DNA from 4 places in the Neorhizobium sp. NPDC001467 genome. Region 3 is predicted to be linked to each of the others. Evidence: predicted binding sites of a transcription regulator. Region 3 holds the regulator's gene; each other region holds the start of a gene.
The links. Region 3 encodes LexA, which represses DNA repair genes until DNA is damaged. Its sites were predicted from a motif close to TGTTCNNNNTGTGTTCNG; they were not measured.
Positions count from the first base shown of each region.

Region 1: ACQKKX_RS16030 (metallopeptidase family protein) is a predicted target of LexA. The motif match lies at 4,000-4,017, and genes of this name have one in related genera.
Region 2: ACQKKX_RS19910 (glycosyl transferase) is a predicted target of LexA. The motif match lies at 5,466-5,483, and genes of this name have one in related genera.
Region 4: ACQKKX_RS10735 (helicase-related protein) is a predicted target of LexA. The motif match lies at 3,810-3,827, and genes of this name have one in related genera.

Region 1 is NZ_JBNNPS010000008.1:92,990-100,850, forward strand. It holds gene leuB (3-isopropylmalate dehydrogenase) at 1-1,084, opposite strand, end outside; gene leuD (3-isopropylmalate dehydratase small subunit) at 1,246-1,851, opposite strand; gene ACQKKX_RS16015 (hypothetical protein) at 1,958-2,188, opposite strand; gene ACQKKX_RS16020 (HpcH/HpaI aldolase/citrate lyase family protein) at 2,315-3,211, shown strand; gene ACQKKX_RS16025 (DUF1737 domain-containing protein) at 3,208-3,414, shown strand; gene ACQKKX_RS16030 (metallopeptidase family protein) at 3,428-3,868, opposite strand; gene ACQKKX_RS16035 (hypothetical protein) at 4,039-4,992, shown strand; gene ACQKKX_RS16040 (Y-family DNA polymerase) at 4,943-6,451, shown strand; gene ACQKKX_RS16045 (error-prone DNA polymerase) at 6,448-7,861, shown strand, end outside.
Region 2 is NZ_JBNNPS010000014.1:69,302-77,162, forward strand. It holds gene ACQKKX_RS19890 (polyprenyl synthetase family protein) at 1-753, shown strand, start outside; partial or broken gene ACQKKX_RS19895 (tetratricopeptide repeat protein) at 899-2,680, shown strand; gene ACQKKX_RS19900 (4-(cytidine 5'-diphospho)-2-C-methyl-D-erythritol kinase) at 3,143-4,069, shown strand; gene moaB (molybdenum cofactor biosynthesis protein B) at 4,107-4,661, shown strand; gene ACQKKX_RS19910 (glycosyl transferase) at 4,898-5,410, opposite strand; gene ACQKKX_RS19915 (PA0069 family radical SAM protein) at 5,543-6,700, shown strand; gene ACQKKX_RS19920 (ribonuclease HII) at 6,851-7,519, shown strand.
Region 3 is NZ_JBNNPS010000003.1:206,791-214,651, reverse strand. It holds gene pdhA (pyruvate dehydrogenase (acetyl-transferring) E1 component subunit alpha) at 1-533, opposite strand, end outside; gene ACQKKX_RS09510 (FtsB family cell division protein) at 719-1,036, opposite strand; gene eno (phosphopyruvate hydratase) at 1,217-2,491, opposite strand; gene kdsA (3-deoxy-8-phosphooctulonate synthase) at 2,632-3,480, opposite strand; gene lexA (transcriptional repressor LexA) at 3,719-4,438, shown strand; gene ACQKKX_RS09490 (ComEC/Rec2 family competence protein) at 4,419-7,220, opposite strand; gene gltA (citrate synthase) at 7,758-7,861, shown strand, end outside.
Region 4 is NZ_JBNNPS010000004.1:85,409-93,269, reverse strand. It holds gene ACQKKX_RS10740 (RNA-binding S4 domain-containing protein) at 1-417, opposite strand, end outside; gene ACQKKX_RS10735 (helicase-related protein) at 422-3,598, opposite strand; gene ACQKKX_RS10730 (helix-turn-helix transcriptional regulator) at 4,060-4,767, shown strand; gene pyc (pyruvate carboxylase) at 4,869-7,861, shown strand, end outside.

The sequences.
Region 1 (7,861 bases), on a different contig from region 3:
AGAGGATTGCGTCGCCCATTTCGGAGGTGCCGACCTGTCGGCAGCCTTCTCCCATAATGTCACCGGTGCGGATGCCGCGGTCGAGGACTGCCGCAATTGCCCGTTCCAGACGATCTGCCTCGACCACCAGGTTGAACGAATAGCGCAGGCACATCGCAAACGAAGCAATCATGGCGATCGGGTTGGCGATGCCCTTGCCCGCAATATCCGGGGCCGAACCGTGGACCGGTTCGTAAAGGGCCTTGCGCTTGCCGGTCGCGGCATCGGGTGCGCCGAGCGAGGCCGACGGCAACATGCCGAGCGACCCGGTCAGCATGGCCGCGACGTCGGACAGCATGTCGCCGAACAGGTTGTCGGTGACGATGACATCGAATTGTTTGGGCGCGCGCACCAGCTGCATGCCACCGGCATCGGCCAGCATATGCTCGAGCCTGACATCCGAATAGGCGCGTTGGTGAACCTCGGTCACGACCTGGTTCCACAAGACGCCGGATTTCATGACATTGCGCTTTTCCATGGAGCAAACGGCATTGTTCCGCGTGCGGGCAAGTTCGAAAGCAACGCCAGCGATGCGTTCGATCTCGAAGGTGTCGTAAATCTGCGTATCAATGCCGCGCTTCTGGCCGTTGCCCAGATCGATGATTTCTTTCGGTTCGCCAAAATACACGCCACCGGTCAGTTCGCGAACGATGAGGATATCGAGACCCTCGACCAGTTCCGCCTTCAGCGAGGAGGCCGAAGCCAGTGCCGGGTAGCAGATGGCAGGGCGCAGGTTGGCAAACAGTTGCATGTCCTTGCGCAATCGCAAAAGCCCGGCTTCCGGGCGGACATCGTAAGGGACGCTATCCCATTTCGGACCGCCGACGGCGCCGAACAGCACCGCATCCGCTGCCATGGCCTTGGCCATGTCCTGTTCCGAAATGGCGACGCCATGCGCGTCGTAGGCGCAGCCGCCAACAAGGCCCTCGTCGAGAACGAAGCCGGTGCCCATCGTGTCATTCATGTGGGCGATGATCTTTCGAACCTCGCTCATGGCCTCGGGGCCGATGCCGTCGCCTGGAAGAAGGAAGATGGTATTGGACATGATGTTTCCTCGCACTCGCAGGCTCATCCTTCGACCTCGCGATCTGCGAGGTCTGGGGTCCGGCCCAAGCCTGCCAGGGCGAGCCGGATAAGGTTTTTGTCAGATTTGGTGACAGGCGGAGCCGGCGCAGATTGCCGCTACGACAGGACGCCACGCCTTCATCAAAGCCACGGACGTTCAGACTGCATGCGGTTTTCGAAACTGCCGATGCTGGCGTCGTTCTTCAGGGTCGTACCGATGTCATCCAGTCCCTCAAGCATGATATGCTTGCGCGCCGGATCGATGTCGAAGGTGATGGTGCCGCCATCCGGGCCGGAAATCGTCTGCGCTTCCAGGTCGATCGACAGGACCGCATTTGCGCCGCGGGAGGCATCGTCCATCAGCTTGTCGAGATTGTCTTTGGAAACGACGATTGGCAGAATGCCGTTCTTGAAACAATTGTTGTAGAAAATGTCGGCAAAGGATGTCGAGATCACGCAGCGGATGCCGAAATCGAGCAGCGCCCATGGCGCGTGTTCACGCGAGGAGCCGCAGCCGAAATTGTCGCCAGCCACGATGATGCTGGCATTCTGGTAAGCCGGCTTATTAAGCACGAAATCCGGGTTCGGGCTGCCGTCCTCATTATAACGCGCTTCCGCAAAAAGTCCCCTGCCAAGACCAGTCCGTTTGATCGTCTTCAGGTAATCCTTCGGAATAATCATGTCGGTGTCGATATTGACGACCGGCAGCGGCGCGGCAACGCCGGTCAGGGTGGTGAACTTTTCCATGGCAAGCCTTCGTGGTCTTGTGCGCAGAGCTTACGCCAATAGAGCAAAACCGCACCAATTTGAAGGTCTGATCGTCTTTAACCGGTACGGTGGCCGGCGACCGATATTACAGGTCGATGATCGTTCCGCGACCGTCGTTCCAGATGCGCAGCTCTTTCGTCTTCCCGTTTCCGGTACGCACGGGCACGGGTTTCAGGCGCGCCGAAAGCAGGCGCAGAGCAGTGAAGATCATCAGCATGCCTGCAAAGGCGATTGTCACAGATGCGGTCAGAACCGTGACAAGCGCGATCACGGCAACGGCTGACAACGCAAGAAAAAAGGCGCGAATGTTTTGCATGATGGTCCCTTTCGATAAAAGGCAATGTGTGACTTGCGCACCCTGCTTGCAAGGGGCGCCTGCCCCGTCAGGGCTTAAGCGCCATCACGATATTGCGCGCAGCGTCAAAGCTTGGCACAAAGCGTCATGTCCCATCCGCTTGAAATTCCCCGGTTGCGCCGATCCGTTCTCAGTGTTCCCGCTATCAATCAACGTGCTCTGGAAAAGACCCATGCGCTTGATTGTGATGTGGTGATTTTCGATCTCGAAGATTCGGTCGCGGTGGAAAAAAAGGCGGAGGCCCGCGATAACCTTCGCCGTTTCTTCAAGCACACTCCACTAAGCGGGCGCGAAACCGTCATTCGGATAAACGCACTCGATTCCGATTTCGTCGCGGACGATCTCGAACTTGTGCACGCGCTTGCTCCCGATGTCGTCGCCTTGCCCAAGGTGAATGATGCTTCCTGTATCAAGCGGCTCGAGGCGCAGCTCGATGGCGCTTCTTTGCAGACGCGCATCTGGGCGATGATGGAAACCGCATGCGGCATCACCAATTCAATAGAGATCGCCAAATCTGGAAAAAGCGCCGATGGCAGGCTCGATTGTTTCGTCATAGGGTTGAACGATCTTCGCAAGGATACCGGCGTGCCGGCCCGGCCGGGCCGTGCCTATCTTGTGCCCTGGATGATGCAGGTGGTTCTGGCCGCCCGTGCCCATGGACTGGGGGTCATCGACAGCGTCTTTAACGATTTCCGCGATCGTCAGGCCCTGGAAGAGGAATGCGTGCAGGGCCGCGATATGGGCTTTGACGGCAAGATGCTGATCCACCCGGATCAGGTCGAGATTGCCAACCACGTTTTCGGACCATCGCCGGAAGCGATAGAGGAGGCAAAGGCAGTCATTGCCGCTTTCTCGAGGCCGGAAGCCAGGGATCTCAATGTCGTTACCATGGATGGCCACATGGTCGAACGCCTGCATCTCGAACAGGCGGAAAAGCTGGTCGCACAGATAAGCCTTATCGAAAAACGAGGAAAACCCGCATGAAACTTTACCGTCTGCTCACCGGACCCGATGATGCTGCCTTTTGTCACCGTGTAACCCTGGCCCTGAACAAGGGGTGGGAGCTGGCAGGCTCGCCGGCCTATGCGTTCAATGCCAAGACGGGCGAAATGCAATGCGCCCAGCCTGTCACCAAGACGGTAGAAGGCAAGGACTACCATCCGGACATGAAGCTCGGCGAACAGTAAGCGTCGTTTGGTCTCAGCGTCCGGCGACGGCTGCATCGGCACTGGCTTCGATACGTTCCATATCGTCGTCGCTGAGACCGAAATGATGTCCGATTTCGTGGATCAGGACATGGGTGATGATGTCACCCAGCGTTTCCTCGTTTTCAGCCCAATAGTCCAGGATCGGACGGCGATAGAGCCTGATCCGGTTGGGGAGTTCACCGGTTTCCACCGTGAAACGTTCCGAGATGCCGCGACCTTCGAACAGGCCTAGCAGATCGAAAGGGGTCTCCAGCGCCATGTCCTCGAACACGTCGTCGTCTGGAAAATCCTCGATTTCGATCGTCAAATTCTGGGTCAGCGCCCTGAATTCCTCGGGCAGGAGCCCGTAAGCTTCTATCGCGAGCGATTCAAAAGCGCTGATATTGGGGGCATGGCGATCACGCCAGTCGTCTGTGCGGTCGATACGGGCCATGGGTACTCCTTATGGCCATGCATATATGCGTTTTGCAGGAATTTTTCGAGTGCGGATTCAAGGGTTCGTCCAAACATACGCTGAATCGTTTCACATCCCTGTTGACTCCTCCGGCCGGCTCTGGAATCCATAAGAACATAAAGTGAACATATCCGAATGGAGCTGACGTCATGGCTGATCAAGCTATGACGCAGGAGGCAATTTTTGCCCTGCGTGAGACCATTGCCCGCATGGAAGGCAAAGATATCCGTGCCTTCGGCACCGTGGATAACAGGGCTGAAGAAATTGCCGGTGCGATGAAAGGGCGGGAACGTCTTTGCTTTGGTATCGACAGTCTTGATCATGCGCTCGATGGCGGCCTGCCGCTCGATGGCATGGCGGAAATCCGCAGCGGCGCCATGAAGGATGCGGGCGCGGCCAGTGGCTTTGCGCTTGCCATCGCAACGCTTGTGCAAAGCCAGATCAATCCCCAGTCGACCGGCGGGCGGACGGAATCCGGTTTGCCGATTCTGTGGATTGCCGACCGTCTCGCGGTTCTGGAAGCGGGAATGCCCTATGCGCTGGGACTTGTGGATTTCGGGATCGCGCCGCAAACCTTTTTACATGCCCAGCCGCGCACGCTGGCGGATGCCTTGTGGTTGGCCGAAGCTGCGGCGGCAAGCGGCGCTTTCGCGGTAACGATTTTGGAGATCAGCGGCAATCAGAAGCATTTCGGACTGACCGAAAGCCGAAGGTTGAGCCTTCGGGCAAAGACAGCAGGGCGACCTCTTATCGTCCTGCGCCAGGCCGGAGAGGAGGAAGCGAGCAGTGCCGCCTTCCGCTTTCGGGTCGAAACCGCACCGGCGGCAAACCGGTATCTCGGTGACGGAACCCTGCTTGGCGGCAGCATTGGACATTCCGTCTTTCACCTTACTCTGGAAAGGAGCCGAAACCCGGTTCTTCTTTCCCTCTTTCTGGAATGGAATTCCCATGACCGCCGCCTCTCGAATGCCCGCGCATCAGCAAAACCTGTCTCTTCACGCCGGCTGCCAGCGCATTCTGGCACTCGCCTTCCCGCGTTTGTCGATCGACCGGGTGCTGCGCAGGAAATGGGGGCACGGCTGGCGTTCCACAGGGCGTCCTGAAGCCGGACCTGTTGTCTGCGTTGCGCATGTTGATCATGCCTTGCGGCTGGTTGCCTGTGACGATGAAGCGCTGCGCCTCGGGCTTCGATCGGGGCAGGGCTTGGCCGAGGCGCGGGCCATCTGCCCCGATGTCTTCGTTATCGATGAAGACCAGGCTGCCGATCAGCGGCTTCTCGAAGGCATTGCCGACTGGTGCGATCGCTATACACCGCTTGTGGCGCTGGAAGGAAAGAATGGTCTCTTTCTCGACATTACCGGTTGCGCCCACCTGATGGGCGGCGAGGCCTCTCTTCTTGAGGATGTTCTCAAACGCCTGAGCCAGATGGGATTCGAGGTGCGGGGCGCCATTTCCTCTTCGCCTGGCCTGTCCTGGGCGGTTTGTCGGTATGGCAGTGATGGCATCGTGAGCAACGATGTCCGTGAGGCGGCTCTGTCTCCCTTGCCGGTGGCGGCTTTGAGAATAGACGCCAATACCGTCGCAGCCTTACAAAAACTCGGTCTGAAGCGGGTGGGCGATCTCATGCGGACGCCGCGTGCGCCGATTGCCCGCCGTTTTGGCGCCCAGGTTTTGTTGCGTCTGGATCAGGCCCGTGGGCATAACGAGGAAGCCATCTCTCCCCGCCGGCCGGTTGCCAGCCTTTCGGCGGAACGGCGCCTTGCCGAGCCGATCCAGTCCGAAGAAGACATCCTGTTCCTGACCCGCCAGATCGCGCAATGCCTGCTATCGGGACTGGAAGCGCGGGACGCGGGAGGGCGCCTGTTCGAACTGGTGCTTTTCCGGGTCGATGGACGGGTCTTTCGCATTTCGGCCGGCGCCTCGCGTCCCCTGCGGGATGTGGATCGCATTACCGCCTTGTTCGGCGAACGCCTGACGTCTCTGAAGGATCAGATCGAGACCGGTTTCGGTTTCGAGATCCTGCGGCTCAACGTGCTTCATCACGAACCTTTCGAAAACCTCCAGTCGGATCTGGCGGCCAGCAACCGAAAGCATCTTTCGCTTTCGACTTTCGTGGATCAGGTTTCGGCCCGTTTGGGACCGGATTGCCTTCAGACCTACCAATTGCGCGAAAGCCATATCCCCGAACGGGCCGCGCTCTTCGTACCGGCCGCCGAAACGCTGGCCTCCGGTACGCGAAAGAACGATGCCCCTGCGCTCGTTTCCCGCAGCGAAAGGCCCATCCGTCTCTTTCGCGTACCAGAGCCCTTGGAGAGTTTCGCAGCCGAAATTCCCGATGGACCTCCGACACGGTTCCGCTGGCGTCGTCTCACGCATCATGTTGCACGTGCAGAGGGTCCCGAGCGCCTCAGCCCCGAATGGTGGTTGGATGACGAAGAGGCCGCGACCCGGGATTACTTCCGGCTGGAATCAACGGCCGGCTATCGTTTCTGGATTTTTCGTAGAGGTCTTTATGACCGCGATCCGACGCAGCGCTGGTTCATGCATGGTCTTTTCGCATGATTGCCGAACCCCGTTTTTTCGAGATCGGCGCGCGTACCAATTTCTCCTTCCTGGAAGGTGCTGCCCGGCCGGAGGAAATGGTTCTTGCAGCAGGAGCGTTCAGCCTGTCCGGCATCGGCATTGCCGATCGAAATACCGTGGCGGGGGTTGTTCGCGCCCATAATTTCCTGCGCGAAATGCAGGCGAACTACGACCGGCAACGCAGAAACGGCATCGGACCCGACGAGCAGAAAGCGCCATTGCCCCCATTTTTTCAACCGGGCGCGCGCCTGGTGTTTTCGGATGGAACGCCCGACATCCTCGCTTATCCCTGCAATCGCCAGGGCTGGGGCCATTTATGCCGGCTGTTGAGCCGCGGCAATCTGCGGACCTCCAAGGGTAATTGCATCCTCGAAGAGTGGGATATTCTCGAATGGGGAGCAGAAATGATGCTCGCCGTCGTTTGCCCGCCGACCAGATTGAACGAAAAGGCAGATCTGGCAGAGCTCGAGCGGTTTCTAACCCTTTTGAAGGGCCGTTTTGGCGATGCCGTCCATCTGGTCCTGTCGCCTGTCTATGACGGTCGGGATGCCATGACGCTGGCGGGACTGTCGGGTCTTGCCAGCCGCACCGGTATTGCGCTTATCGCCACGAACCAGCCGCTTTTTCACTTGCCGGAGCGAAAACCGCTTTCGGATGTGGTGACGGCGATCCGCGAGCATGTCACGGTCGCCGAGGCCGGCTTTCGCTTGGCGCCTAATGCCGAACGGCATCTCAAGGATGGGCGCGAGATGGCCCGCGTTCTGCGCCAATATCCGCAGGCGATTGCCAATACCGCTCGGTTCTTTGAACGCCTGACGTTTTCGCTGGACGAACTTCAGCACAATTACCCGGATGAAAGCGTTGCTGGTGAAAGCCAAAGTGAAACATTGGCCCGGCTGACCTGGGAAGGCGCGAAAAAACGTTATCCCAGCGGAATACCGGGCAAGGTGGAACAGGCGATCGGGAACGAACTCGCTCTGATCCGGCAAATGAAATACGAACCCTATTTCCTCACGGTGCGCCATATCGTCTGGCATGCGCGCGAGGTCCTGAAAATCCTGTGCCAGGGGCGGGGATCTGCCGCCAATTCAACCGTGTGTTACTGCCTGGGGATCACCGAGGTTGATCCGGAAAAATCGACGCTTCTGTTCGAGCGCTTCATTTCGACGGAACGCAATGAACCTCCGGATATCGATGTGGATTTCGAGCATGAGCGACGCGAGGAGATCATCCAGTATATCTACGCGCATTACGGTTTTCGCCATGCAGGACTGACGGCCGCCGTCACCAGTTATCGCACGCGCATGGCCGGACGTGAGGTCGCCAAGGTTTTTGGTCTTTCCGAAGATGTGCAGGCAGCGCTGTCCAGTACGGTCTGGGGATGGTCTC
Region 2 (7,861 bases), on a different contig from region 3:
TTCATGCATACGGCGACCCTTCTGCATGACGACGTGGTCGACGAAAGCGACCTGCGCCGCGGCAAGTCCACCGCCCGCACCATCTGGGGCAACCAGGCGAGCGTTCTGGTCGGCGATTTCCTGCTCGGCCAGGCCTTCAAGATGATGGTCGAGGTCGGCTCCATGGACGCGCTCGACGTACTCGCCACCGCCGCCGCCGTGATCGCCGAAGGCGAGGTGCTGCAGCTGTCCGTCGCCAAGAACATGGAAACCACCGAGGACGATTATCTCTCGGTCATCCGCGCCAAGACGGCGGCACTGTTTGCGGCGGCCGCCGAAGTGGGCCCGATCATCGCCGCCACCGACAAGGCGTCCCGCAGCGCGCTGCGCTCCTATGGCATGAATCTCGGTCTCGCCTTCCAGCTGGTCGACGATGCGCTCGATTACGGCGGCAACGCCGCCGAACTCGGCAAGAATGTCGGCGACGATTTCCGCGAGGGCAAGATCACGCTTCCGGTCATTCTCTCCTATCGCCGCGGCACGACCGAGGAGCGCGCCTTCTGGCGCCAGGCGATCGAAAACGGCGAGAGCACCGAGGAAAATCTCGAAAAGGCCTTTGCCCTGATCGGCAAATACAACGGTCTGAAGGACACGATTGCGCGAGCGAAGCACTATGGCACGATCGCCCGTGACGCGCTCGCGCCCTTGCCGCAATCCGCTTACAAATCAGCGCTTCTGGAGGTCATCGACTTCTGCATCGAGCGCGTGAACTGAGGCCGGCCGGCCCGTTTCGAGACGAGCGCAGGGCCCGCGACATTCTTGCGGACCTGCTTCAAAAAAGCCATTCTATCGTGAATCATCGGAAAAGGCACCTTCGGCGGCCCTCTGTCGCCCTGCGCTTTTCATGAAAGGCACCTTTATGCGGCAGCAATTCGCCCTTCGTCTGCTTTCCGGCGCGGCCTTTGCCGCAGCCCTTGTGCTGGGTGGCCAGGCCCTGGCCGCCGCCGATGCGGAAAAGCCGGCGACGGAAGAGGCACAAAGTTTCGATGCGGGCAAGGTGAACACCTTTTCCGGCGCCTTCCTTGCCGCGCGCACGGCCGATGTCGATCACGATTATGCCAATGCCATCACGCTCTACCGCAAGGCGCTGGCGCTGGAACCTGCCAATACGGAAATCCGCGAGCGGCTGATGCTGTCGCTGCTGATGAGCGGCGATTTCGACGGCGCGCTGCCGATCGCCCAGGACCTCAAGGCCGACGAGGCAGTGGAGCGGATCACCACCATCGTTCGCGGGCTGGATGCCATCCGTGGCAAGAAATACGCCGAGGCCGAGAAGCTGCTGACCTACAAGGGCGCCAACGATCTCGACCGCATCACCCATACGCTTCTGGCGGCCTGGGCACGGGTCGGCGCGGGCAAGGGCAAGGAAGCCCTGTCGCTGGTGCGCGGCATGAAGGGCCCGGCCTGGTTCAAGGTGTTTACCGATTACCATACGGGCGCCATGGCGCTGGTCTCCGGCGACATCAACACCGCCCGCTCGAGCCTGACGGCGGCGATCACCAATGATGACGGCGTGGCGACGACGCCCGACACGTTCATGCGTTCGGTCATGGCGCTGGCGCGGCTGGAAGCGGCACAGGGCAACCGCCAAAAGGCGCTCGACGCCATTGCCGTGGGTGACCGGCTGATCAGCAATTATGCGCCGCTGAAGGCACTGCGCCAGAGCATCGAAGCCGGCGAAAAGCCCGCCCAGCAGGTGACGACCGCAACCGAAGGGGCAGCCGCCGTGCTGTTTTCCGTCGGCGGCGCGCTGAACCGCCAGGGCGCGGAGGAAATGGTTTCGCTCTATCTGCACATGTCGCATGCGCTGGACCCGAAGAGCGCCGACACGCTGATCCTGCTCGGCGGCATTGCCGAGAAGCTGGAACAGCCGCAGCAGGCGATCGCGCTTTATGAAAAGGTGCCGGCCGATTCGCCGATGCGCCGCATTTCCGAGCTGCAGCTTGGCCTGACGCTTGCCCAGACCGGCGACGTGGACAAGGCGCGCGAGCACCTGAAAAACCTGATCGCCTCCGACCCGGCCGACCTGCGCAGCTATCTCGCCTATGGCAGCGTGCTGTCCGACGCCAAGGACTACCAGGCGATGGCTGAAAATTACGACAAGGCGGTCGAGGTGATCGGGCCGATTACGCGCCCGGCCGACTGGACGATCTTCTTCCAGCAGGGCATTGCCTATGAGCGCCTGAAACAGTGGGACAAGGCGGAGCCTGCCTTCCGCAAGTCGCTGGAACTCAATCCGGAACAGCCGCAGGTGCTGAATTATCTCGGCTATTCCTTCGTCGACATGAACCGTAATCTCGACGAGGGCATGGCGATGATCAAGAAGGCCGTGGATGCACGGCCAGATGACGGCTACATCGTCGATTCGCTCGGCTGGGCGCATTACCGGCTCGGCCAGTTCGACGAGGCAGTAACGGAGCTGGAGCGCGCCGTGCAGCTGCGCGCCGGCGATGCCGCCATCAACGACCATCTGGGCGATGCCTATTGGCGCGTGGGCCGCAAGCTGGAAGCGGGTTACCAGTGGAAGCGCGCGCTGAGCATGGAGCCGGAAGAGGCTGAAATTCCGAAGATCAAGGAAAAGATCGAAAACGGCCTGCCGCCGGCAGAGCCGGTAAAGCGCGCCGAAACGACCGTGACGCCGACGGAAACCGACAACATGGAAACCGCTCAGGCGACGCCTGTTGCCCCGGCCGCTTCGGCAAACCCGACACCGGCTGCACCCGCGCCCGAAACACCCGCGCCCCAGTCAGCCGCACCCGAGACACCGGCAACGACCGAAGCGCCCGCATCCACGCAGACGCCCGGCACCGACGCGCCTGGCGCCCCTGACGCTGCAACCCCGGCCGAGCCCGCCACCGCGACCCAAAACGCGCCCAAGGCCACCAATTACACGGTCAATGCCGGCGATACGCTGTGGAAGATCGCCAATGACGCGCTGGGCGATGGCGACCGCGTGATGGACCTGATCCGCGCCAATCCTTCGCTGCGCCGCAATCCGAACCGGATCTTTCCGGGCCAGGTTCTCGACCTGCCCGTTGCAGCGCCGGGCGGTGGCGCTGGCACTGGCACTGGCAACTGACCCGGCAGGCGACGCATGACCGCAATGCTTCAGGCGTCGCCCGTTCCGCCGGGATCCGGATCGCAGGACCTGCCGGGCGCGACGATCGTCAAGGTGGCGCGCGCCAAGATCAATCTTGCCCTGCATGTGACCGGTCGGCGTGACGATGGCTACCATCTGCTCGACAGCGTGGTCACCTTCTGCGAGGCCGGCGACCGGCTGGAGATCGCTGCTGCGGAAGAGGACCGGTTTTCGGTCTCCGGGCGTTTTGCGCAAGCGCTGGGCGCTGATGCCGACAATCTGGTGCTGAAGGCCCGCGACGGCCTGCGCGCGCGGCTTCTGGCCGCTGGCGCCCCCGGCGTCGGTCCGGTGGCCATTCATCTTGAAAAAAATCTTCCGGTCGCATCCGGTATCGGTGGGGGCTCGGCGGATGCCGCGGCCGCGCTTGCCGGCTTGATGCCCCTGTGGGGCGCGCAACCAGCGTCCGTCGAAACCGAGGCGCTGGCCCTGTCGCTCGGCGCCGATGTGCCGATGTGCCTGGCCGGAACGCCGCTTTGCGCGCGCGGCATCGGCGAGGACATGGTGCCGCTGCCGCACCTGCCGGCCATGGCGCTGGTGCTGGGCAATCCCCTGATCGGCGTTGCGACGCCGGCGATCTTCAGGGCGCTGCAAAAGCGTGACAATCCGCCTGTCGGCCCGCTGCCCGCCTCCGACCGGCTTGCCGACTGGATCGATTGTCTGGCCGGCCTGCGCAACGATCTCGAGCCGGCAGCGACCGCGCTTGTGCCACAGATTGCGCGGCTGCGGCACATGCTGACCGATCATGGCGCGCTTCTATCGCGCATGTCGGGTTCCGGGGCCACCTGTTTCGGCATTTTCGAAACGTTGGAAGCGGCGCGGGCGGCGGCCGACGCGCTCGCCGCCGCACAGCCGGACTGGTATTTCTGCGCCACACGCACCATCTCAGCCTGACCTTTCGACGCCACCATTCCCGAAGGAGACATGCCGCATGAACCGGATCGACGAAAGCCGCCCCTTCATTCCCGTCGGCATTGCGGTTCTCACCGTCTCCGACACGCGCACGCTGAGCGACGACCGGTCCGGCGATACGCTTGTCGCCCGCATCGAGGAGGCCGGCCATGCGCTCAAAGCCCGCGCCATCGTGCCCGACGACAGGCAGGCGATCGCTTCCCAGGTGAAGGCGTGGACGCAGGACGAGGCCATCGACGTCGTCATCACCACCGGCGGCACCGGCTTTACCGGCCGCGACGTGACCCCGGAAGCGATCGAGCCGCTGTTCGAAAAGCGCATGGACGGGTTTTCCGCTGTCTTCCACCGGATTTCCTACGACAAGATCGGCACATCGACGATCCAGTCGCGCGCCACTGCCGGCGTTGCCGATGCCACCTATATCTTCGTGCTGCCCGGCTCTCCCGGCGCCTGCAAGGATGCCTGGGACGGGATCCTGAAACCGCAGCTGGACTATCGCCACATGCCCTGCAATTTCATCGAAATCCTGCCGCGCCTGGACGAGCATCTGAAGCGCGGCGCGGGCAAGGCCTGAGCGCGCCGACGGGATGGACGGGTGGTAGAGTCAGCCGTCTGCCCTTCAAGATCGGTAGGAAGTAAATCCAAGCGGAACAGACGGGCAGATACGCGACGGGTCCGCGCAAGCATGCTCGCCGCCTCTCGCCGAGCCGCGCTCCCCCCACCCTCTTTGCGCCGGTTTCCTTTGTGCCGACGGTGTTTCTCGGCCCACCAAGGGTGTCAGACAGGGGGCGCAGCCGGCGGTCACCACCGCTATCCCCGCGTTGCCCAGGCCGGAACCATTTCGCTGACCAAAAGGACGGTTTTTTGCCGCTGTACGAGCTGCGCCAGCCGCATGCCGCGTTGGGCAACCGCCATCGCCTTTGTCTTCGGCATCACGAACCCGTATTCCAGCGGCGGCACGCGGCGGCTGAGACGCTTGAGGAAGGACGGCAGATGATGGCGCGACGGCGAGAATTTCGCCACCTGCCGGTCCATCGCCAGATGTTCGCCAAGCTCGTCGATCCAGCCCGGCTGCGGCCGCGCCCCCGGCTCCAATAGCAGCAGCCATTCGCCGCGCACCGAGCCCAGGATATCGACGATATCCCACTCCTGATGAAAACGGCAGCCGGCCGCATCCGCCACCCGCGCGGAGGCATCCCGCGAGCCGTGATCGAGCACCACGACATCGCTGATCAACCCTTCCACGGCGCCCGAAACGAGCACAGACAGGGTCTGCGCCAGTTGCATTTCCTGATCGCGGCATTCCATCAGCACGGTAAGCATGGATGACAGTTAGCGCATCGCGGCCGGAAAGACCACTCGCGCGATCTCGCATTTTTGTTCTTGCAATGTTCTCATTTTACGGTTACCAATCTGGACATTGCGGTGGCCTATTGCCGACTGCGGGAGATTCCGATGAACGAGCTGTCTAACTTGAGGCAGGGTGCGCTTGCACCTGGCCACACGGCGGATATTGCCAATGCCCTGGTGAACGCTTCCGGTCTGAGGATCGAGATCGACCGCCGGCGTGGGCGGGGTGCGGGCATCAATCCGAGCGGCCGTTTCGAGGAACAGCGCCGCGAGAGTTTCGACGACGGCTGGCAGTCGCTGGAGGAACTGGAGCCCTTTCGCACGGAGGTGCAGGTTGAAAAGCCGCGCACCGCGATTACCCGCAACGACAGTCCCGATATCGGCTTCGACCGTTCGATCAATCCCTATCGCGGCTGCGAGCATGGCTGCATCTACTGTTTTGCCCGCCCCACCCACAGCTATATGGGCCTGTCGCCGGGACTGGATTTCGAGGCCAAACTGTTTGCCAAGCCGGATGCGCCGCGGCTGCTCGAGCGTGAGCTCAGCCGCCCGGACTACAAGGTCCGGCCGATTGCGATCGGCACCAATACCGATCCCTACCAGCCGATCGAGAAGGAATGGCGCATCATGCGGCAGATCCTCGAAGTGCTGCAGAAGGCGGGACATCCGGTGATGATCGTCACCAAGGGATCGCTGATCACCCGCGACATCGACATTCTCTCGGAGATGGCGGCAAGGGGTCTCGCCAAGGTCGGCATTTCGGTGACGACGCTCGACCGCAAGCTGGCGCGCGCGATGGAGCCGCGGGCGGCCACGCCGTCTCGCCGGCTGGAGGTGATCAGAACGCTGACCGAGGCCGGCGTTCCGACGGGCGTGTTGATGTCGCCGGTCATTCCCGCACTCAACGACCACGAGATCGAACGGGTGCTGGAGGCGGGCCATGCGGCCGGCGCGCGCGAGGCGAGCTACGTTCTGCTGCGCCTGCCGCTGGAGGTAAGCCCGCTGTTTCGCGACTGGCTTTTGCAGCATTACCCGGACCGCTACCGCCACGTGATGAACCTCGTGCGCTCGATGCGCGGCGGCAAGGATTACGACGCCGATTTCACCAAGCGGATGAAGGGCGCCGGTCCCTATGCCTGGCAGATCGGTCGCCGGTTCGAGATGGCGACCAAGCGGCTGGGACTTGCCCGTCGCGGCCTGTCGCTGCGCGACGACCTGTTCGTTCGCCCCGATGGAGGGGGCGTGCAGCTGTCGCTGCTGTAGGCGCCAGCAGAGAAGATGAGAATTTCGACAGGACCTGCCGCCGCGGTCCTGTCGGAGCGCCCCGGACCCGCCTTCCCCTTGGCGAGGTAACGTTGCCGCCGTTTTGCCGGGGCTTGCAGGAGATCGGGTCGGCGTGCGATTTTCGCCGCCATGAAAAGAAGCACGCCGCCCGATTCTCCCAAACTGTTCGAAGACCTGCCGCTGAAGCCCGATTTCAGCCTGGAGGATGCTGCGCGCCTTTCCGGCCTATGGCCGATTGCCGGAACCGACGAGGCCGGCCGCGGTCCGCTGGCGGGACCCGTCGTGGCGGCTGCCGTCATTCTCGATCCGGACCATATTCCGGACGGGCTGAACGATTCCAAGAAGCTGACGCTGAAACAGCGCGAAACCCTGTTCGACCAGATCATCGCGACGGCGGAAGTCTCGATCGCCTCGTCGAGCCCGCGCCTGATCGACGAGCGCAACATTCTGCGCGCCAGTCTCAATGCGATGTGCCGGGCGGTTGCGGGCCTGTGCACCCGCCCTGCTCTCGTGCTTGCCGACGGCCGCGACGTGCCGCCGGGCATGACCTGCCAGGGCCGCGCCGTTATCAAGGGCGACGCCCGCTCCGTCTCGATCGCCGCCGCCTCGATCGTCGCCAAGGTGACGCGCGACCGCATGATGGTTCGGGCCGGGTTCGTCTGGCCTGCCTATGGGTTCGAGGGACACGCCGGATATGGCACGGCGCAGCATAGAGGTGCGATCGAGGCGCATGGGCCGTGCGGGCTGCACCGGATGAGTTTTCGCCCGTTGAAGAAGGATGGGGTGGTGGCGGAATGAGATGGCGGCACTTGCTGTCTTCCGCTTTGCGCCAGGAGCGGTCATTGGACGGTTTTTCCGGCCTGTGGCAATGATAGCGGATGAGCGAAACGCTAGTTCAGGCGCACACCTACTCCGCCGATCATCGGCTAGAAATCGAAACAAGCGAATGGTGCGGTTGCTTTCATTGTTGCGCGGTGTTCGAACCGATCGAGATTGAGGAATGGATTGACACTGGGACAACGGCGCTTTGCCCCAGATGCGGGATCGATGCCGTCCTGGGGGATGCTTCCGCTCTTCCGGTTACCTCCGAGGAATTCCTTGTCCAAATGAGGAGGCACTGGTTCTAATGCCGGAGTTGAC
Region 3 (7,861 bases):
CCATCACCGAAATAGGCGACCGAGACCGAGTCATTGCCGCGATAGGCATTGGCGAAGGCAAGACCGGTGCCAAGCGACACCTGGGCGCCGACGATGCCGTGGCCGCCATAGAAATGCTTCTCCTTCGAGAACATGTGCATCGAGCCGCCCTTGCCACGCGAATAACCGCCCTGACGGCCGGTCAACTCAGCCATGACGCCACGGGCGGTCATGCCGCAGGCCAGCATGTGGCCGTGGTCACGATAGGCGGTGATCACTTGATCACCCTCCTTCTGCGCCATCTGCATGCCGACGACGACAGCCTCCTGGCCGATATAGAGGTGGCAGAAACCGCCGATGAAGCCCATGCCGTAAAGCTGGCCGGCCTTTTCCTCGAAGCGGCGGATAAGCAGCATTTCACGGTAGGCGTGAAGCTCGTCGTCCTTGCCGAAGTCCGGCATGTTGCGGCCGGTGAATTCCTTGGAAACGGATTTGTTTGCAGACTTTGCCGCGGATCTGCGGCCGGACGTGGACGCGGTTTTAGCAGGCGCCATCGATCCCTCCCTATGTACTGCGCTTATCGAATGAGGGCTCGCCTAAGCCAGTAGGCGCGCCCCCGTGTCGAGGCGTAACATAGGGGCAAAAGCGCGCCCCAGCAATGCCATATTTGCATGGCTCACATGATTGATAACGCGCTGTAAATACACACTATTTTCGACTTAACTAGAATTCGGTTAAGTCAAGGATTGCCGTGAAAAATGACAATCTCGTCCGCCCGCGAAACGTTAAGCTGGTAACGCGCCGTCTCATCGAGCATGTCGCGCTCCATCGACCCGTCGCTGAGCAGCGCCACCTGACGCTCCAGCGCCTGGCGCTTCTGCGTCAGCTTGGCAAGGTCGTCAGCGCGCAGGACGCGCTGGCGCTCGAATTCTTCCGTGGCAATCAGCCCGAGATCGCCGTGGACCGAATGATAGCCGAAATAGGAGAGAAAAGCGACCGTGATGGCCGGAAGGACAAACCGGCCCAGTTTTCTTGGCTTATGCTGCTTCGTCCACATGCTCGTCTCGACATCCCGTCACGCAATAATCAGACAGACATTCGCAGAACTTGCTTAAGCAATCGTTGACCATGTCTCGCCGGCTTCGCGCTGCGAAAAAGCCCGCGACCTGAGGCGCGGGCTCCGACGGCTGGATGCAGGGACGGTTGGTTGCGGGTGGGCCTCGCGACCCTGGCAATATCAGCCCTTCAGGATGGAGCGGCCGGCATAGATTGCCTGCGGGCCAAGCATTTCCTCGATGCGGATCAGCTGGTTGTACTTCGCCAGACGATCCGAGCGCGACAACGAGCCGGTCTTGATCTGTCCGCAATTGGTGGCGACGGCGAGATCGGCAATGGTCGAATCTTCGGTCTCGCCCGAACGGTGCGACATGACGGCGGTGTAACGCGCCTTATGTGCCGTCTCGACGGCGTCGAGCGTTTCGGTCAGCGAACCGATCTGATTGACCTTGACGAGGATCGAGTTTGCGGTGCCCATCTTGATGCCGTCGCGCAGACGGGCCGAGTTGGTGACGAACAGATCGTCTCCGACCAGTTGCACCTTGTCGCCGATCTTGTCGGTCAGGTACTTCCAGCCAGCCCAATCGTCTTCGGCCATGCCGTCCTCGATCGAGATGATCGGGTAGCGACCGGCGAGTTCCGCCAGGTAATCGGCCATGGCTTCCGGCTCGAGCGTGCGGCCCTCGCCTTCCATCTCGTACTTGCCGTTCTTGAAGAATTCGGTCGAGGCGCAATCCAGGGCAAGGAACACGTCCTCACCCGGCTTGTAGCCGGCCTTTTCGACAGACTTCATGATGAAATCGAGCGCTTCCGGCGCGCTCTTGAGGCCCGGCGCAAAGCCGCCTTCGTCGCCAACATTGGTATTGTGACCCTGAGCGCCGAGTTCCTTCTTCAGGACATGGAAGATTTCCGAGCCGATGCGCACGGCATCCGCCAGCGTTTCCGCACCAACCGGCAGGACCATGAATTCCTGGAAATCGATGGGGTTGTCGGCATGGGCGCCGCCATTGATGATGTTCATCATCGGGACCGGCAGGACGTGGGCGGCTGCACCGCCAATATAGCGGTAAAGCGGCAGGCCGGACGATTCGGCGGCAGCCTTGGCGACGGCAAGCGAGACGCCCAGAATGGCGTTGGCGCCAAGGCGTGACTTGTTCGGCGTGCCGTCGAGCGCGATCATGGTCTTGTCGACATGGATCTGGCTTTCGGCGTCGAAACCGCCAATGGCGTCAAAAATTTCAGTATTGACGGCCTCCACGGCCTTCAGCACGCCCTTGCCGCCGTAACGGCTGCCGCCATCGCGGAGCTCGACGGCTTCGTGCGCGCCGGTAGAAGCGCCCGAGGGGACGGCGGCACGGCCCATCGTACCGTCTTCGAGATAGACGTCGACCTCAACGGTCGCGTTGCCGCGGCTGTCGAGGATTTCGCGGGCAATGATATCGGTAATGGCGGTCAATGGTCTCTCCTCAGGTTGACGTCATGCGGTCACTGAAAATGGCTCACATTCAATGACAGGGCAATTACAGGTCGGCTCTTTTACAGCCCGGATGTGTCGGCTTTGGATGGGGGCAAGGGGTCACATACCGCCCCCGCGCCTTATGCAGCCTTGGCAATGGCATCGAGCGCCAGCAGCTTCTCAAGCAGCTTCGGCATATCCTTCAGATGCACCATATTGGGCCCATCCGACGGTGCATTATCCGGATCCTCATGGGTTTCGATGAAGACGCCGGCAACACCGACCGCCACTGCGGCGCGCGCCAGCGTTTCGACGAATTCGCGCTGCCCCCCGCTCGAACCGCCCTGCCCACCCGGCTGCTGCACGGAATGGGTTGCATCGAACACGACGGGCGAGCCGAGCGACGCCATGATCGGCAGCGAGCGCATGTCGGACACCAGCGTATTGTAACCGAACGAGGCGCCGCGCTCGCACAAAAGGACGTTGCCATTGCCGCTTTCCGTGAACTTGGCCTGTACGTTCTTCATGTCCCACGGTGCCAGGAACTGGCCCTTTTTGACATTGATGGCGCGGCCGGTCTTTGCGGCAGCGACCAGAAGATCGGTCTGACGCGACAGGAAGGCTGGGATCTGCAGAATATCGACCGTCCGGGCAACGACCTCGCATTGCTCTTCGGTGTGAATGTCGGTCAGCACCGGAAACCCGAATTCCGCCTTGAGATCGGCAAAGATTTCCATCGCACTTTCCAGCCCGATGCCACGCTTGCCGGCAATCGAGGTGCGGTTGGCCTTGTCGAACGAGGATTTGTAAACGAGGCCGATGCCGAGCTTTTCGCACAGTTCCGACAGCGTGCCAGCGATCATGAAAGCATGATCCCGGCTTTCCATCTGACAGGGGCCGGCAATGAGCGAGAGCTTCTTGCTATTGGAAAACAGGACCTGCTTGGCCCCCTCGCCGACGGTTACTTCGGCCTTGGCGCTGACAGCCATGTTCACTCCTCAAAAGCACGTCAAATATCCAAGCATGGGATCACGGCTGATGTCGTGGTCGCCTTGTTCGTAACCGCGTCATTAGCAGCAAGCATCGCGCATGTCACGGCAAGATAGATCATCCCGCCCTTTGCGCAGAAAGCTACGGCTTTGCCGCTCCCAATTTTATGCTCTTGCGGAACACACATGGAACATATAGTGTCTGTTCTGGATTTGTTTCCGATTCAAGGACCCGGCCATGCTCACCCGCAAACAGCAGGAACTGCTTCTGTTTATTCACGAACGGATGAAGGAGTCCGGCGTTCCTCCGTCTTTCGACGAAATGAAGGATGCACTGGACCTGGCGTCCAAATCGGGCATTCATCGATTGATCACGGCGCTGGAGGAACGCGGCTTCATCCGGCGTCTGCCGAACCGCGCCCGTGCGCTGGAAGTCATCAAGCTGCCGGAGGCCTATAATAGCGCGCCGCAGCCGCGCAAGCCTTTCGCACCAAGCGTCATCGAAGGCAGTCTCGGCAAGGTGGCACCGGTAAAGCCGGCCACGTCACCGCCGGCCGTCAACGATCGGATGTCGGCAACCACCGTGCCGGTGATGGGGCGCATCGCAGCCGGTGTGCCGATCTCGGCAATCCAGAACACGACGCATGAAATCGCCGTGCCGCCGGAAATGCTCGGTAACGGCGAGCATTATGCTCTGGAAGTGCGCGGCGATTCGATGATCGAGGCCGGCATTCTGGATGGCGACACCGTCATCATCCGCAACGGCAATACCGCAACGCCGGGCGATATCGTCGTGGCGCTGGTCGATGATGAAGAGGCGACGCTCAAGCGGTTCCGCCGCAAGGGCGCATCGATTGCACTCGAAGCTGCCAATCCCGCCTATGAGACGCGTATTTTCCCGCAGGAACGGGTCAAGGTGCAGGGAAAGCTGGTCGGCCTCATTCGCCGCTATCATTGAAATCGGTTGCGCCGACGAGGGACCGCAGCGGTTCCTGCAGGCCCGCGTCATACAGGTTGCGTCGCCAGTCATAATGGCGGTGCCTGTCCCATGATCGGGCCGCACCGGCTTTGGCCGCAGCCACGGACCATCCGCGCGGATCGGCGGATCGGTTGAAACGAATTTCGAGCGCGCCTGTGCGTCTCAGCGCCTCACCATTGATCATCATTGCGCCGGATCGGCAGCGTGGGTAACGGGCACGCGCAGCGATGACGACCTGCGCCACATCGCAGGCCGCTCCGGCAAATCGCGCATCCTCCACTACGGCAATTGTCGGACCATTGGGCGGATGCGCTACGCACCATGAGCGCCCGGCGCAGGTAAAGGCGTTTGCTCCGGTAGCGAGTGCCTTTTGCATCGACTGCCGAGCACGGGTGATTTCTTCCGGTGTCAGTGGCGGCCGACGCGTGGCTGGCGCTTTCGGCGTCGCGCTTACCCCGAACTGATCCTTGACCTCTCCGGTCGCCGTTGGCGTAACTTCCGCCTTGGCCCCCGCGCTGGGCTTTGGCGCCATCACGGACTTGGTGCCGACAATGGGCTTTGACGCGATGTCTGCCTCGGCTCCTGTGCCGACCACGTCCACCGTCACAGGAGCGCCCTCCGTTCCGGTCGCTTCGCGGTTCCCGGCTTCTCCGTCTGTCAAGGTCACGCTAAGTCCCGGTTCGTTCCCTCCTGTCAACATTGCAGTGGATGCAACGGAGACGGCGTTTGTCGTTTTCGTACCGGGCGTCGCCTCCTGTGCGGGCGCCTTTCGCACATCGGTCGGTCGCTGCGGCCTGGGTTCAAAGGCTCGGGATTGTATGGCCACGGCCTTCGAGGCGCCTGGTTCCGAGACATCAAGCAATGTCGGGGGCGTGGCCTGCGGCAAGGAAAGAGCATGTTTCCATTGCGCATAAATGAAGTTCGGTGGGCGCGTGCGGCTAGCTGCCACTTCGCCCGCATTTAGAATGGCGACAAGGCTGGCATCCTCGGAAACAAGGAGGTCGGGCGCCGGCTCCCGCCTGGCCTGCCACGACAGCAACAATGCGGCGGCAACCACCGGAAGCCCGATGACGGACAGGCGGGTGCGCGGCAGGGTGAGCACCAGGAAACCGAGCGTTGCGACCGGAAGGAAGGCCGCGGGTTGGCGGCCGACGGAGACATCGCCACCCCAGCCGGCGACCGTCTTGGCAATGATGATGACACCGTCGAGCCCCGTTCCCATCACCTGCAGGAACGGCCCATCCAGCCCGACCGGCATCAACAGCATTGCGATAAGGCCGAATGGCATGACCACGAAGGAGACGAACGGCATGGCCGCCAGATTGGCGGCCAGCCCATAAGTGGCGACGCGGTGGAAATGGTCGATCGAGAAGATCGCGGTCGACAGGGCGCCGATCAGCGAGGTCACAAAGACGCCGGCAAACAGGCTGCCGACCGCAAATACCGGTTTCAACGCCGCCGGGCGCCAGGGCGGGTCGTCGTCATCGGCGCGCCCTCGGCTCCAGGCGGAATAGCCGGCGACCAGCGCAACGGTTGCCGCAAACGACATCTGGAAGCTGGGGCCCAGGATCTCGGAGGGCGACAGTGCGAGAACGATGAGAGCCGAAAGCGCCACATTGCGCATGCTGATCGCAGGCCTGTCGAAAAAGACGGCGATCAGCATGATTGCCATCATGATATAGGCGCGCTCGGCCGACACGCCGAAGCCGGAGATGAGATAATAGCCGGTCGCCATCACAAGCGCGGCTGCCGCTGCCAGTTTCTTGACGGGGAACGCCTGCGCAAACGCCGGCATGAGGCCGAACAGACTGCGCAGGCCAACGAAGAAGATACCGGCCGCCAGCGCCATGTTCAGACCCGAGATCGCAACGATATGGGCAAGACCCGACAGGCGCAGCGCCTCGGTGGTCTCAGCCGAAATGGCACGCCGCTCGTCGGTGACGATGGCCGCCGCAAAGGCGCCGGCATCTCCCGGCACGGTCTGTCGGATGCGGTCTGCAATCGTGCTGCGCCAAGTGAATACCGTCCGCTCCAGCATTTGCGCCCATGTGGGTTCGACCTTCCCGCCAACAAGCGCCGGGGCACCGTAAAAGAACCCGATCGCCCCGACGCCATCGAAATAGCCGGCGAATGCAAAATCGGCGAGACCGGGCAAAGCGGGCCCCGATGGCGGCGACAGTCGCGCGCGTCCGCTGATGCGGTCGCCGATCCGGAAAACCGGCTCGGGCAGCCGCGACAATACTACCACCCGTTCGGGCTGGCGCCTTAGCGTCGGCGTGGTTGTGGCTTCCACCGCAAGCACGTAACGCCAGCGCCCGTTGACGCTTGCCTCGCGCATTTCCACCACGCCGGTCACCACAGTCGTCACGGGTTGATCCAGAACCACCGTTGCGCGACGCCAATCCTCGAAGGCCGCCAGCGACATGCCGGAAAGCACAAGTGCCGCGGCAGGAGCAACATAGCGCAGCAGCGACGTCTGGCTGCGTAGAGCAAGGCTGATGACGAGACTGCAACAGAAGGCGCCGATGACGATCGCCAACGGCGGCTCCGTCGGCGCGGTCAACCACAGGATGGCGCCCGTGCCGATCAAGACCGGAAGGAGCAGGAAGATGCGCCCATGCGCCTGTTCCTCGACCAACATGGCAAGGACAGCGATCCGCGTGCGCGTACACAATGCCAGAAGGTTCGAAGTCAGCGTGCGCGACGAACGCACGCCACGAGGCGTGTCGAGGGGAGCGTGGATCGAGGCGATGTCTACCACCCGGATAAACACCCGCGCAGGCGCCATCCTCAACCGGTTATGGCCCGCTGCAGGATGCGGCCCCATCCTTGCCCATTGCATTGTGATCGACGCCGGGCCGCCTGCAGACCCGGCCGGGGGCTGAGCTCGAGAATCTTCCAAGCTCGCCGGTTCGGGCGCCGGCCGTGCGACAGGCGCAGGCTGCATCGCATCTTCTGCCATCCCTGCCTCCCCCTCGCGCTCATCCTGCTCATCTGGAGCGGCGTCACTACCTCAGATTGCACCCTGGGCGACTTCCGGTCAACAGGTGTCCCCGTCATCGCGCGTCCGTCGCCGGGAACAAAACACCCCTGCTCGGTTGGGAATAAGACCGCCGCCGAAGGCCTGCTGCACGGGCGGAGCTGACCGATATTTAGTCGCTTTGCCTCAGCGATTTTCGCGTTGCACAAATACCGTCCACAAGCGCTTGGCAGCGGGCGTCGGATCATATAGCTAATCAAGACGCTTCATTCTTGTGGCGCTTCTCCAGCGCCATTTCCGCCTATTTCGGAGGACTTTATGACGGATACGAGCGCAAACATCGTTCTTGGCGATAAGAAAGTAGAGCTGCCGGTCAAGAAGGGCACGATCGGCCCTGACGTTGTCGACATTGGCGCGCTGTA
Region 4 (7,861 bases), on a different contig from region 3:
GGGCCAATCGCCTTCGGATCCCCCGATGTCGGGAAACAGCCTGTCCGTTTCCCGACGCTCCTTTTTGGTCGGACGGCCGCTGCCGGGCGCGCGCTGCGCCTGCTCAAACGCCGACAGCCGCTCCGTGACTTCACGCGGCGGCGTCAGATCCTGGTAAAGTTCCTTGGCTTCCTCGTAAGGACCCCGGCGCTGTCCGGCACCCCTCACGACGAGAATGACATCCCGCCGCTCCAGTGTCAGCTCGACCCTGTCGCCGACCTTGACGTCAAAACTGGGCTTACGGATCGCAAGACCGTTGACGCGCACATGTCCTGCGCTGAGCAGAGCCTGCGCCAACGACCGCGACTTGGCCATGCGCGTGAAGAAAAGCCATTTGTCGATGCGTTGACGCAGATCTCCGCCTGGCTTTTCACTCATGGCGTCACTTCTTCAGCTGCTCCTTGAGAGCAGCCAGCTTTGCGAAAGGCGAATCCGGGTCCAGCGGCTTTTCCTTGCGAGGAGGACGGGCCTCGAACCGGGCCGGCTGCTGCGACGACTTATGCCGCTCGTTCCGGTCGTTTCGGTCCGGACGCTCGCCGCGCGGCGGACGATCGCCACCACGATTGTCGAGACGACGATCGCCGCGGTTCGGCTTGCCACCGTCACGACCCCGCCCTTCCTGCTCGCTGCGACCTTCATTGCCGCGGCCTTCGCCGCCACGACGGTTGTCGCGGCGCTGTTGGCCGCCTTCCGCCTGTCCTTTGCCACCACGGGTATGTTGACCATGTCCGCGGCGTTCACCCTGCGGACGGCCGCCACGCTGTTGTTCACTGCGGCCGCCACCCGGACGCCACAGGAGAACCGGCTTCGGCTCTTCCGCTGCAGCCTGAGGTTCCGCGGCAGGCGTTTCGGCCGTTGGCGTGGTATCGGCGGGCGCTTCCGTGCCGGCAACCGAAGCGACGTCGGCGGAAGCCTCCGGCGACGGCTCAGTGGCTTCGGCACCGGCCTCCACCTGCGCCGTATCCGCCTGCGTTTCGACGGGAGCGGCTTCAGGCGAAACGGCGGCGTTTTCCTCCGCGGCGACGGCCTCGGCTTCCGGTTCGGATGCCGTGGCAACGGATGCCCCAGCGTCGGCGGTCTTGCTGTCTTCGCCTGCGAGGAAGGCTGCAGCCTCCTCGGCCTTCACGGCGTCGGCGCGGTAACCGAGACCCTTGAGAATTTCTTCCATATCGTCGGCGGTGGCGCCGAGGATGGAAAGCATTGCCGTCGTGGTGGTGAAGCGGCGGCCGTCATATGCGCCTTCCGGACGCGGCTGCCCGGGCTTCCACTGCAGAAGCGGACGAATGAGATCGGCGAGGCGTTCAAGGATGTCGATGCGCACGGCGCGCTTGCCGAGGAAACGGAAACCGGCCAGACGATAGAACATCCGCTCATAGGAGGCGTCGGCTACGACCGAGGTGCGCCCTGCCGCGAGTGCCGGAATGAGTTCTCCGTAACCCGGCTTGTCGAGACCATCGTTCTTGAGCGCCCAGAGCAGCGTGATGAGTTCAGCCGGAGCCGGCTTCAGCAGCGCCGGCATGAAAATGTGATAGGCGCCGAAACGCACGCCATAACGGCGCATCGACGCACGGCCTTCCTGATCCAGCGACTTGACGTCGTCGGCAACGTCACGACGGAAGAGCACGCCGAGATTTTCGACGATCTGGAAGGCCAACCCCTTGGCGATACCCTGCAGGTCCTCCGCCCGCGACAGGTCGTCGAGCGGCTTCAGCACCGTTGCGATGTGATGATTGACGAAGCGCTCGATACGCGCGGCCGCATGGTCGCGGGCGCCGCCGGTCAGTTGCTCGTCGGACAGAAGAATGACGCGCGGACGCATGACGTGGTCGCTTTCCGCAAGGCGCGCCACCGGATCGCCAAGCCAGCGGACGAAACCGTCGGACCCGAGCGCGAGGTCGCCATTGCCGCTGGCGTAAAGACGCGCGGCGCGGGCTTCGAATTCCAACGCCAATGCTTTTTGCGCAGCAGCCTGAACAGCCTTGGCATCCGGCCCATCCGTCCCGGAGACGGCTGTGAACCGGAAACCGGCGAGTTGTCCGACGTGATGTCCCTCGACGAAAACGTCGCCATTTACACTAATTTCTGCTTCCAGCATCGCATTCTCTCTCAGGCGCTTCATGAGCACAGATGTCCTGCGATCAACAAAGCGTTTCGTCAACCTTTCATGTAGCGCGTCGGACAACCTATCTTCGATTTCCCGTGTCTTTTCTTGCCAGTGTGTCGGATGCGCCAACCAACCCGGACGATTTGAAACATAGGTCCAGGTCCTGATTTGGGCGATTCGCGCCGAAAGCGTGTCGATCTCGCCTTCGGTTCGGTCCGCCCTCTTCACCTGCTCGGCCATGAAATCTTCATTGACCGCGCCATGGCGCACAAGATCGGAAAAAAGCGTCGAAATGAGGTCAGCATGCTGCGCCGGCGCGATGCGCCGGTAATCGGGAAGCGCACAGGCGTCCCACAGCGTTTCGACGCGCTGGGGCGTCGTCGCCAGGTCCTTGATCTCGGCATATCGCGAAAGGTGATCCAGCGCCTGGCTGTCGGTTGCGGGAAGGGCGCGCGTCAGGCCCTGTACGGCGGGAGCGGCATCGAGGCTGTTGCGCAGATCGCGCAGCGAAGAGAAGTCGAGCTGCTTGGAGCGCCACTGCAGCACTTTCACGCTGTCGAACCGGTGGCTTTCGATCCGTTCCACCAGCTCCTCGTCAAAAGGCTGCACCTGGCCGGTTACGCCAAACGTGCCGTCGCGCAGGTGGCGGCCGGCGCGACCGGCAATCTGCGCCATTTCCGACGGATTGAGATTGCGGAACTGGAAACCGTCGAACTTTCGATCCTGTGCGAAGGCGACGTGATCGACATCGAGATTAAGACCCATGCCGATCGCATCCGTCGCTACCAGATATTCGACATCGCCGGACTGGTAGAGGCCGACCTGGGCGTTGCGGGTGCGCGGGGAAAGCGCGCCGAGCACGACGGCAGCACCACCGCGCTGGCGACGGATCAATTCGGCGATCGCGTAAACCTCGTCGGCAGAAAAAGCGACGATGGCGGTGCGCTGCGGCAGACGGGTGATCTTCTTCTGGCCGGAGTAAAAAAGCTGCGACAGACGCGGACGCTCGACAACGGTGATGCCGGGCAGCAGTTTTTCCAGGATCGGCCGCATGGTTGCGGCACCAAGCAGAAGCGTTTCCTCGCGGCCGCGCAGATGCAGGAGACGATCCGTGAAGATATGTCCGCGCTCAAGATCGCCCGCCAGTTGCACCTCATCGATGGCGACGAAGGCAGCCTTGGTTTCGCGCGGCATGGCCTCAACCGTGCAGACGGAGAAACGGGCCATATGCGGCGTGATCTTTTCCTCGCCGGTCACCAGTGCGACATTATGGTGCCCGACTTTTTCCACCAGCCGGCTGTAAACCTCGCGCGCCAGAAGGCGCAGCGGCAGGCCTATGACGCCCGATCCGTGCGCCACCATGCGTTCGATCGCAAAATGCGTCTTGCCGGTATTGGTTGGTCCGAGAACCGCAGTCACACCGCGGCCACTCAATATCGTGGGCTGAACGTTCAAGACAAAAGTCCGCACTAATCACAAGGTCGCCGGGCATATGATCCCCGGACGCCCGTCACACATGGCGATAGTATTAGCCAAACGCAAGCCGTTTCTCCCCGGCAGCCTCCGGCATCGCAGCCGCATGGTCTCTTCGAGGCTAACACCCTAAGCGGGAAAGCAGGACGGAACAGCATAGGAACGAAGAGGCGACGAATCGGTTACTTCTACGTATTCCTCGTTTGTTCCTCGGGCCTTAACCGCGATCGGATTTTACGGTGGACAATCAGGGTAGAAATACGATTCATGCTCTTATTAGAATGCAAGATTTCGCGCTCTATCCTTAACCATTGCTAAGAAACCGATCTGACTATGGATTGCGAGATGGTCAGCGAGGCGGAATTGTCTGAGAACAAGCGTGCGATTTTATCTGTTGCCGGGGGGCTAGAGTGACAGTTCACTCGATTTTACAATTTTTGGTCTTGGCCCAAGAGGCAAAAAACCAGACAGAACTGGCGGCGGAATTCGAGGCGGTGCTGAAGAATTACGGTTTCAGCTATTACGGCATCTGGATGAAATCCCAGACGCTCGGCTATCTCGAAAGTACCGTTCTATGGGGGCGCTGGCCGGAAGGCTGGCAGGAAACCTATGCGGCCAAGAAATTCGGTCTCGTCGATCCCACCATTCGCATGCTGGCCGTGGCACAACGCCCGTTTCGCTGGCGCGAGGCCATCAGCATGTTCAGAAGCGATCCCAACCGCAAGCGTATCCAGCGGATGATGCAGGATGCCTCGCGCTCGGGCCTCAATGACGGCTACACGTTTCCAGTCCATGGTCGCAACGGCCTTCTCGGTCATGTCAGCATCGGCGGCCAGTTCATCGATCTGTCGCCGGCCGAGATGACGATGTTCGATGCGGCCGCCAAGAAAATGTTCTGGCGCAGCCTGGAATTGACCGGAAAGGCCTCGCATTTCGAAGCGATCAAATCGGTCGAGACTACCCTGACCCGTCGAGAGACAGAGGTTCTGCATCTTCTCGCTGAAGGCATGACTTCACACGAGATCGCCAAGGCGCTGAGCATTTCGAACCACACGGTGGATTGGTATATCAACGCCATTCAGGAAAAATTCGAGGCCAGCAACCGGCAGCATGTCGTCGCCATCGCCTTTCGGCTGGGACTGGTTTCCTGAGACCGTAGAGGTCGGTTGCGTAAGAGATTGGACTTGATCCGGCAGGCTATTAGTGATCGTCTCGCGGTCGCAGCATATCGCAAGTACGATGGGAGACAGTCTTGCCGATCTCGAAAATCCTTGTTGCCAACCGATCCGAAATCGCGATCCGTGTTTTTCGTGCCGCCAACGAGCTCGGAATAAAAACGGTCGCCATCTGGGCGGAAGAGGACAAGCTTTCGTTGCACCGTTTCAAGGCGGATGAAAGCTACCAGGTCGGCCGCGGGCCGCATCTGGAAAAGGACCTTGGGCCGATCGAGAGCTATCTTTCGATCCCGGAAGTTATCCGGGTGGCAAAACTGTCCGGTGCCGATGCGATCCATCCGGGGTACGGTCTCCTGTCGGAAAGCCCGGAATTCGTCGATGCCTGCGATGCCGCCGGCATTATCTTCATCGGCCCGCGACCCGACACGATGCGCCAGCTCGGCAACAAGGTGGCGGCCCGCACTCTTGCCATCTCGGTTGGCGTGCCGGTCGTACCCGCCACCGAACCGCTGCCCGAGGATATGGCGCAGGTTGCGCAAATGGCCGAGGAAATCGGTTACCCGGTGATGCTGAAAGCCTCCTGGGGTGGCGGCGGACGCGGCATGCGTGCCATCCGTGATCCGAAGGATCTCGCAAGGGAAGTTGTCGAGGCCAAGCGGGAGGCGAAAGCCGCCTTCGGCAAGGACGAGGTCTATCTCGAAAAACTGGTGGAGCGCGCCCGCCATGTCGAAAGCCAGATTCTCGGCGACACGCATGGCAATGTCGTTCATCTGTTCGAGCGCGATTGTTCCATCCAGCGCCGAAACCAGAAAGTCGTCGAGCGCGCGCCGGCCCCTTACCTCTCCGAGGCACAAAGGCAAGAACTGGCGAACTATTCGCTGAAGATCGCCAAGGCCACGAACTATGTCGGCGCCGGCACGGTCGAATATCTGATGGATGCCGAGACCGGCAAATTCTACTTCATCGAAGTCAATCCGCGCATCCAGGTCGAGCATACCGTGACCGAAGTCGTCACCGGCATCGATATCGTCAAGGCGCAGATCCACATCCTCGAAGGCGCCGCCATCGGCACGCCGGAATCCGGCGTCCCGGCGCAGGGAAATATCCGTCTCAACGGCCATGCCCTGCAATGCCGCATCACCACCGAGGACCCGGAACAGAATTTCATCCCGGATTACGGCCGCATCACCGCCTATCGGTCTGCCGCCGGTTTTGGCATCCGTCTCGATGGCGGCACGGCCTATACCGGGGCAATCATCACCCGCTTTTACGACCCGCTTCTGGTGAAGGTGACGGCATCGGGCTCCACCCCTCAGGAAGCGATCAGCCGGATGGACCGCGCCCTGCGCGAATTCCGCATCCGCGGCGTCGCCACCAACCTGACCTTCCTCGAGGCGATCATCGGCCACGAGAAATTCCGCGATAACTCCTACACCACACGCTTCATCGATACGACCCCGGAACTGTTCGAGCAGGTAAAGCGACAGGACCGCGCAACGAAACTGTTGACCTATCTCGCCGACGTGACCGTCAACGGCCATCCGGAAACCAAGGGCCGGCCGACGCCATCCGCCAACGCCGCGAAACCGATCCTCCCCCATGTCGAAGAGGAGATCCAGAGCGGTAGCAGACAGAAGCTCGACGAACTCGGGCCGCGGAAATTTGCCGAATGGATGCGTGGACATGATCGCGTCCTGATCACCGATACGACCATGCGCGACGGGCACCAATCGCTTCTGGCCACGCGCATGCGCACCCATGACATCGCCCGCATCGCCGATGTCTATGCCCGTGCTCTGCCCAATCTGTTCTCGCTGGAATGCTGGGGCGGCGCGACCTTCGACGTCTCGATGCGGTTCCTGACCGAAGACCCATGGGAGCGCCTGTCACTGATCCGCGGCGGTGCGCCGAACCTTCTGCTGCAGATGCTGCTGCGCGGCGCCAATGGGGTCGGCTACAAGAACTATCCCGACAACGTCGTCAAATATTTTGTCCGTCAGGCAGCCAGAGGCGGCATCGATCTCTTCCGCGTGTTCGACTGCCTGAACTGGGTCGACAACATGCGCGTATCCATGGATGCCGTGCAGGAGGAAAACAAGCTCTGCGAAGCGGCGATCTGCTATACCGGCGATCTGACCAATGCAGCGCGCCCCAAATACGACCTTAAATATTACGTCGCGCTGGCGCAGGACCTCGAAAAGGCTGGCGCCCATATCATCGCCGTAAAGGACATGGCAGGCCTGCTGAAACCGGCTGCCGCCCACACCCTGTTTACGGCGCTGCGTCAGGAAACTGCACTGCCGATCCATTTCCACACCCATGATACATCCGGCATTTCGGCAGCCACCGTGCTTGCCGCCGTGGAAGCCGGTGTCGACGTGGTCGATGCGGCCATGGACGCGTTCTCGGGCAACACGTCGCAGCCCTGCCTCGGCTCGATCGTCGAAGCACTGTCCGGCACCGAGCGCGATTCAGGCCTCGATCCGGAATGGATCCGGAAAATCTCGTTCTACTGGGAAGCGGTGCGCGGCCAGTACGCCGCCTTCGAAAGCGATCTGAAGGGACCGGCTTCGGAAGTCTATCTGCATGAAATGCCGGGCGGCCAGTTCACCAATCTCAAGGAACAGGCACGTTCACTGGGACTGGAAACCAAGTGGCACAAGGTCGCCCAGACCTATGCCGACGTGAACCAGATGTTCGGCGATATCGTCAAGGTCACGCCGTCCTCCAAGGTCGTCGGCGACATGGCGCTGATGATGGTGAGCCAGGACTTGACCGTTGCCGATGTCGAAAACCCGGCCAAGGACATCGCCTTCCCGGATTCGGTCGTCGCCATGCTGAAGGGCGATCTCGGCCAGCCTCCGGGCGGATGGCCGGCAGCGATCCAGAAGAAGGCTTTGAAAGGCGACAAACCCTACACGGACGTGCCCGGCTCGCTTCTGGCGGACGCCGATCTCGATCAGGAACGCAGCGATATCGAGACGAAGCTGGAACGCAAGGTCGATGACTTCGAATTCGCCTCATACCTGATGTATCCGAAAGTCTTTACCGACTTCGCACTGGCCTCCGA